One region of the Ruegeria sp. BG9 genome, then DNA from elsewhere that is predicted to be linked to it. Evidence: riboswitches for the same ligand, from Rfam matches in the RefSeq annotation. Region 1 holds a riboswitch; the other holds the start of a gene.
The links. A riboswitch is a leader RNA that binds a small molecule or an ion and turns the genes downstream of it on or off. The one in region 1 is predicted to bind cobalamin.

Region 1 (3,621 bases):
CCCCGATGGCGGTGTCGACCGCGATACCCCGGTCACCGTTCCCAGCGATGCCTGCCCTGTCACCATACGGCCCGGAGAGCATTTGCGCTTGAAGCCAGGTCAGAGCGTGACCTTGATGCCCGGCATCTGGCATGCCTTCTGGGCGGAAGGTGGGGATTGCTTGATTGGCGAAGTCTCAACCGTGAATGACGACCGGACGGACAACGTATTTGAAGACCCGATCCCGCGCTTTGCAACAATCGAAGAAGACACGGCACCGGATTTCCTGTTGGTTGCCGACTACTGATTTCATTAAGAATTTCGCGCTTGCATTTTCTGACTAATTTAGTCAGTTAACGACTGACCCAGTCAGATTCCTTGGAATCATCGCCCGGTCCCATTTTTGCGACCGAAAGATAACCTCACATGCGAAAATCCCTCGCCGACCTGTTGGCCATGGACGCCGTTGCCAGCCGCCATGGCTGCGCATTGAAACCAAAACTGAGGCAGGCGATCGAGGATGATCTCAGCTTTTCCGTCCGCGCTGCATCACCGCGTCCTGAAACACCGGTCGAACCCTGCACCCTTCCGCGAAACGTCCACCCATTGGTTGCGAAATCCCTCAAACCCAAAAGGGAACGCGCATGAAACACTCGGCATCTAACCACACACTGCCCTTAACCGATTTTGACGGTTTCGAACGCGGTATGCTCCCTGTCATGCGGCACTTCATCCTAAGCTTAACACAGCCGGAAACGCAGGCGTGGCAACATGCCTTTTCCGTCGCAACCGAACACTGGGGGCGCGACCAAGGATTGGTTTTGGCGCATCTGGTCTTCAAAGTCGTCAAGGCCACGCTTCACACCCGCCCTCTGGGTCTGGCCTTCAACGACCCGCTTTGTGTTGAAACACGGCAAGAACTGACATGTGACGAATGTGCCCTGCTGCGGTTGCTGCATCACATGCGCCGCGACGAAACTCCGGCGGCACGCGATGCCTTGAACGAATTGACCGGAGGCTACCCGGACGCGCACCTGATAAAGGCCGGTTTGACCCTAGCCAGCCAGTTCCCGACCAATAGCGTCGGACCGGCCCAACCCGCCCGCAGGCCGACCCTGCGCGTGGTCCGATAGCGAGATTCCGGCGCTTGACAATAGGAGCGTGAGCAGACTAGCTGCTCTGGATGGTTCCCGACGGCCTGTGTCTGAGGGATGAAAATGGGAATACGGTGCGGCCCAAGGGCCAATGCCGTGACTGCCCCCGCAACTGTAAGCGGAGAGCGACGCCACAAAACCACTGGCCCCTAAGGTCGGGAAGGTTGGCCAAGCAACGACCCGCAAGTCAGGAGACCTGCCATCACAGTTTAACCAACCCGGGGCGGGGTGTCCCGGAAGGAGGCTCGATGGCACATCCGCGTGCTAATGCAATTCATGGCTTTTGCCTTCACTTGGTTTTTGTTCAAGTTGGCGACCCGTGCCATGGCTGACCATTTCGTCCTGATATGCGGCACCTGCAATGGGCCGATACCCGCGCATGCGGCGAAGGAAACGCTGGATAGCCAGCTGCCCGAGGGGTTCTCTACACGCCTGATCGACTGCATGGCCGGTTGCAACCGCCCGATGACGGTCGGACTGCAGGCCAAAGGCAAGGCGCAATACCTGTTTGGCGATATTCAAACCCCTGCCGATCTGAGCGCTTTGGCGGAGTTCGCCCATCAATTCCGGGACAGCGAGGATGGCTGGACCAGCGCCTCGACCCGTCCTTTGGCGCTCTATACCAAAACCCTGTCGCGCATGCCCTGCCTGCCACCGGAGGACATGGCATGAGCTTTCTGGTCGCTGAAAATCTGGAATACTACGCCCTGAACGGCGACGTGCTGCTGCGCGACACCTCGTTTACCCTTGAGGAAGGCGCGATCCTGGCCGTCGCTGGCCCGAACGGGGCAGGCAAAACGACGCTGCTCAACCTCTTGTGCGGTGTCGCAAAGCTGGCTTTAGGCGATGTGCGTATTCAGGGGCAAAGCCTGCGGAAACTGTCGTCGCTGGAGCGGGCCAGACGAATTGCCGTTGTCGGCCAGCAGGAAATGCCCGACGGGCGGCTGCAACTGCGCGATTATGTGGCCCTTGGGCAAATCCCGATCAGGGCCGACAAATCCGCCGAGGCTCTTCAAGCGGACCTGCAGCGTGTGCTCGACACCACCGAACTGTCCCATTTTGCGGGCAAACAGATGGCAAAGCTGTCGGGTGGAGAGCGCCAGCGCGCCCATATCGCACGGGCGTTGGCGCAGAACCCCTCGCTGCTGTTTTTGGACGAACCGACCAACCACCTAGACCCGGATGCCAAAGGGCACATGCTGTCTCTGGTCGCCGAGTTGGGTGTGACGGTTGTGATGATTGTCCACGATCTGGTCATGATCCCCGAATTCGCCAGCCACGTCGCCCTGATGAAGAACGCTCAGCTGACGGCCTTCGGCCCGGTCGCCGAGGTTCTGACGCCAGACCGCGTGCGCGAGACTTTTGGTGTTGACTATTTGTGTTTCCAGCATGAAGGGCGCGTGATCCCCGCGCTGGACATCCGAAAACGAAAGCTTTCATCTTAACAGGAGAGATTGATGAAACTGAAACTCTTGTCCGCTGCGGTCCTAGGCGCGCTGGCGGGCGGCGCTGCCGCGCAAGAGATCACCGTCGACAATTGCGGTGAACCTCTGGTGTTCGACACCAAGCCCGAGCGGATCGTGGTTCATGACATGAACATGACCGACATGGCCTTTGCGCTGGGTCTTCAGGACAGCATCGTTGGTCTGACCGGCATCACCGGCTGGTACAAGACCAGCCCCGATTTCGACGCGCAGCGCGGTGACATTCCCGAACTCGCTCCGAAATACCCGACGGTTGAAAACCTCGTCGCGGTTGAACCCGACATGTTCTTTGCCGGGTGGTATTACGGCATGAAACCCGGCGGCGACGTCACCCCCGACACGCTGGAGCCCTTTGGCATCAAGACCATGGTGCTGACCGAAAGCTGCATCCACCTGAACAAAGACCGCCCCGAAGCCAGCATGGATCTTCTGTTTGACGACGTTCTGCGTCTCGGCACAGTCATGCAGGTCGAAGACAAAGCGAACGCGCTGGTCTCGGGCTGGAAAGACCAACTGGCCACGATCGAGGCCAAAACCGCCGATCTGGAAAAACCCCGTGTCTTCCTGCTGGATGGTCCGGCCGATGCGCCGTTTACCGCAGGCAAATACGCGATTCCCGACGCGATGATCGCAGCAGCGGGCGGCGTCAACGTTACCCACGACATGGACACCAGCTGGGGCCGCACCTCGTGGGAGGCCGTCGCCGCCTCGAACCCCGAATTCCTTGTCCTGCTGGACTATCAAACCGGCAACGGCGCGGCGGATACTTTCAAGTTCCTGCAGGAGCATCCGGTGATGTCGCAGACCGATGCAGTCAAAAACGAGCGCTGGATCGGACTGCGCTATGAAGAGCTGACACCGGGACCGGCAAACATCGAAGCGATCGAGAAGATGGCAACGGCGATGCACCGGGGAAATAGCTGAGATGACGAAAACGGGCCAGGCGGTCCTACTGGGGGCGGTCATTCTGACCGCCCTTTTGCTGCTGTCGACGATCTACGGAA
Region 2 (3,621 bases), on a different contig from region 1:
ATCGGCGGGGGAGAGGCCGCGTTCCGCCTCGGCCCAAGCCTTGCGGCGGGACGTGGCGAGGGCCATCTGAAATACCGGCACGCCCGCCGCGTCCAAAGGGGATGTACCCGACGAGCCTTTGCCTGAGAAGGAGGTGGCGTTGATGATCGCCGAAGGCTTCAGAGCGACGATGTTGTCACGCAGCCATTCAGCGGCGGCAGGTGCTTTGAGCGAGGGCGCGAATAGGCCCACCGCCTCGAACCCGCGACCCCGTAAGCTGCGGATCACGGCGGCAACAGGGGCGGTATCTGCCGAGGTTAGATAGGCGCGATAGAACGTGACGACGATACGTTTTGCGTCGTCCGAAAAGGCAGTTTCAACCGGAATCACGCCGCGATCAGGACACCACGCGCCAGATTCGGGCAGGGTTTTAGCCCCCATAACCGGGCCGGCATAGAGCCCCGCCGCCAATGCCATCTGCGCCAAGGCGGCCTGCGCTGCGACTTCACCGCCGGTGTCGCAGAGATGTGCCAGACGCCGCAGGGTCGAGACGGGCAGGGTGGAATACTCATCCAGCCGCGTATCCTCACGCCCGTCGGCGGGCAGGACGGCCAGCGCGATCCCCTTGGCCTGCGCAAGTGACAGAACTTGCTGCAGCCCGTAGGCCCAGTAAGGCACGCCGCCAATCAGACGGATCAGAATGCCCTTGGCGCCCTCCAGCGTCTGTTCCACATAGGTGTCGACTGACAAAGGGTGCTTCAACGCCGTCAGGTTCGCCAACCGCATCGTGGGCATACGCCCATCCGGCCCGCCACCGCGATGCCAGCCCGCCGCGAAAGCGCCAAGGTCGCTGTCCGAGAAGGACAGCACCACCAAATCCGCCGGGCTCTGGCCCAGATCGGTTGGGGTTTCTGTTTCTTCTAACCCGTGGCTTTCGCGGAAGACGACGTGCATTGGTCTTACTCAGCGGCCTCGGTGACACCAGCGAGGATATCGCGGATTTCTGCTTCTCTGATGTCGTCATGTTCGGCGATCACCACCATACGCGAGCGGCGGTCTTCACCGGGCTCCCACGGACGGTCATACTGGTGACGCACACGAGCACCCACGGCCTGAACCAGCAGGCGCATAGGCTTGCCTTGAACGGCGGCGTAGCCTTTGACGCGCAGGATGTTCAGCTCAGTCGCCAGACGTGCGATCTTGGCGACCAGTTCGGCAGGGTCGGACTGTTCCGGCAGATCAACGATGATACTTTCGAAATCGTCATGCTCGTGATCGTGGTGACCGTCGTGATGCGATGGACGGGCGTCCATGTCATCTTCAGCAGCCGCTTCCAGACCAAGAACAACGCGGACGTCCACGGCGCCTTCGGCCACTTCGACAACGGGTAGCGGGCGAGGGGCCTCGGCGGCGATGATCTTTTTCGCTTCGGCCACGCCTTCGGGACCGGCCAGATCAGGCTTGGTCAGCAGGATGATGTCGGCGCAGGAAATCTGATCCTCGAACACCTCGGACAAGGGCGTTTCATGGTCGATCGAGTCATCGGCCAGGCGCTGAGCGTCCACGGCTTCGACATTCGGCGCAAAGCGACCAGCGGCGACAGCCTCGGCATCGGCCAGCGCGATCACGCCATCGACGGTGATTTTCGATCGGATATCGGGCCAGTCGAACGCCTTCAGCAGCGGCTTAGGCAGGGCGAGGCCGGAAGTTTCGATCAGTATGTGATCAGGGCGCGGCTCCAGCGCCATCAGGGCTTCGATAGTCGGGATGAAGTCGTCGGCCACGGTGCAGCAGATACAACCGTTCGCCAGTTCCATGATGTTTTCCGCCGGGCAATCGGGGATGGCGCAGGATTTCAGGATGTCGCCATCGACGCCAACATCTCCAAATTCGTTGACCACAACGGCCAGACGCTTGCCCTGCGGGTTCTGCATCAGGTGTTTAACCAGAGTCGTCTTGCCCGAGCCCAAGAAGCCAGTGATCACGGTGACGGGGAGTTTTTCCAAGTTGCTCATTTCAGGGCTCCAATCGGGGGAATGCGGGCTGCGCAGTTTTTGCGGAAATGTTCAGGGCGCTCACGCCATTTGACCAAGCCGTCCTCGGTCGCGAGGTACTTGGTGGCGCCGTCAACGATCACGTCGACATGGTCGGTTTCGTTCAGGTGCTCATAGACGAAGGTCCAGCGATCCGGGCCGCCGCGCAGCACGATGGAACAGCCCTCGTTGCAGTTCGACAAGCATTCCACGGCTTTAAGGGTAATCCCTTCCGGCAGCTCCGCCTGTTCAAGCGCCTTGTGCAACAGGGTGCCGGGGCGTTTCGCGTCGTCTTCAACGGGCAGCCCGCGACGACAGGTGGTGCAAACCAGCAATTCGACCGGAGCGGTCTCGGTCATGTCTCTCATCCCCCCAAATCCTCATCGTGGGGGACGGGGTTTCATGCGGGTCCCTTGACCCGACACCGGAACACCCCGTCCGGTTTCATCTTCGGGCGCTGGCAGGTCTCCCGGCTTGCGGATGTCAGAGGCGTCCTCTGTCGGATGTCCCGCCTTCCCGGCTTTGCGCCAGTGGCTTGGGCACCCTCTCCGGTCACGGTCGCGGGGGCGGCTGCGTTTGGCGGAAAACCCGTTGACGCATTCCCTTTTCATCTGTTCTCACAGACACCAACATGAGGCTCATGCGGCACGCACCCGCAGCTTGTCAAGCGCGATGCAGCTCAGACCGCTGCGGCACGTTGAAAAGCGACCTGCCAGCGTCGCTAGGCGGCATGAACAGGGCGCTGATGCATGGTCGCATGGCCTCAAATCGCAAACGGAGGCGAAATCCATGAAAGTAGGTTTTATCGGGCTTGGGAATGTGGGCGGCAAGCTGTCAGGGTCATTGCTGCGCAATGGAATCGACCTGACGGTTCATGACCTGAGTTCCGATCTGGTTGAGGGTTTTGTCGCGCAGGGGGCCAAAGCGGCTAAAAACCCGGCCCAGATGATGCGCGATTGCGATGCCGTGATAACCTGCCTGCCGTCGCCAGCGGCCTCGGACGCGGTGATGCAAGAGATGTTGCCAGAGGTTGGTCCAGGTAAGATTTGGATGGAGATGTCCACCACCGACGAGGCTGAGGTCAAGCGATTGGGGGCATTGGTTCTGGAGCGCGGAGGGGCCGCAGTCGATTGCCCTGTTTCGGGTGGCTGTCACCGCGCGGCGACGGGCAATATCTCGATCTTCGCTGGCTGCGATCGCGATACGTTCGAGCGTATTTTGCCTTTCCTGACCACCATGGGGCGGCGCGTTCTGCACACCGGAGAGCTCGGCTCGGCCTCGGTTCTGAAGGTACTGACCAATTATCTAGCCACGGCCAACCTAATCACTTGTGCTGAAGCGTTGGTCACCGCCAAGGCCGCCGGGATGGATTTGAACACCACCTATGAGGCCATCAAAATCTCGTCGGGGACATCGTTCGTGCACGAAACCGAAAGCCAGGTGATCCTGAACGGTTCGCGCGATATTTCGTTTACGATGGATTTGGTGAAAAAGGATATCGGCCTGTTTCAGGACGTCGCCGACCGCGCCGGTGTTCCGCTGGAAATCAATCCGGTGATGATCAAGATATTTGAGGATGGCATCGCCCGGTTTGGCGAGCGTGAGCTGT

Region 2: linked by a shared signal. The riboswitch ahead of ACR0I8_RS03320 (DUF1636 domain-containing protein) and the one ahead of ACR0I8_RS11040 (DUF1636 family protein) in region 1 are both predicted to bind cobalamin.

The regions. Positions count from the first base shown of each region.
Region 1 covers NZ_JBQFSY010000005.1:318,114-321,734, reverse strand. Annotated here, with positions in the region: gene ACR0I8_RS11055 (D-lyxose/D-mannose family sugar isomerase) at 1-286, shown strand, start outside; gene ACR0I8_RS11050 (hypothetical protein) at 406-627, shown strand; gene ACR0I8_RS11045 (hypothetical protein) at 624-1,112, shown strand; cobalamin riboswitch at 1,147-1,351, shown strand; gene ACR0I8_RS11040 (DUF1636 family protein) at 1,458-1,805, shown strand; gene ACR0I8_RS11035 (ABC transporter ATP-binding protein) at 1,802-2,578, shown strand; gene ACR0I8_RS11030 (ABC transporter substrate-binding protein) at 2,591-3,541, shown strand; gene ACR0I8_RS11025 (iron ABC transporter permease) at 3,543-3,621, shown strand, end outside.
Region 2 covers NZ_JBQFSY010000001.1:653,220-656,840, reverse strand. Annotated here, with positions in the region: gene cobN (cobaltochelatase subunit CobN) at 1-933, opposite strand, end outside; gene cobW (cobalamin biosynthesis protein CobW) at 939-1,994, opposite strand; gene ACR0I8_RS03320 (DUF1636 domain-containing protein) at 1,991-2,371, opposite strand; cobalamin riboswitch at 2,455-2,658, opposite strand; gene ACR0I8_RS03315 (NAD(P)-dependent oxidoreductase) at 2,685-3,621, shown strand, end outside.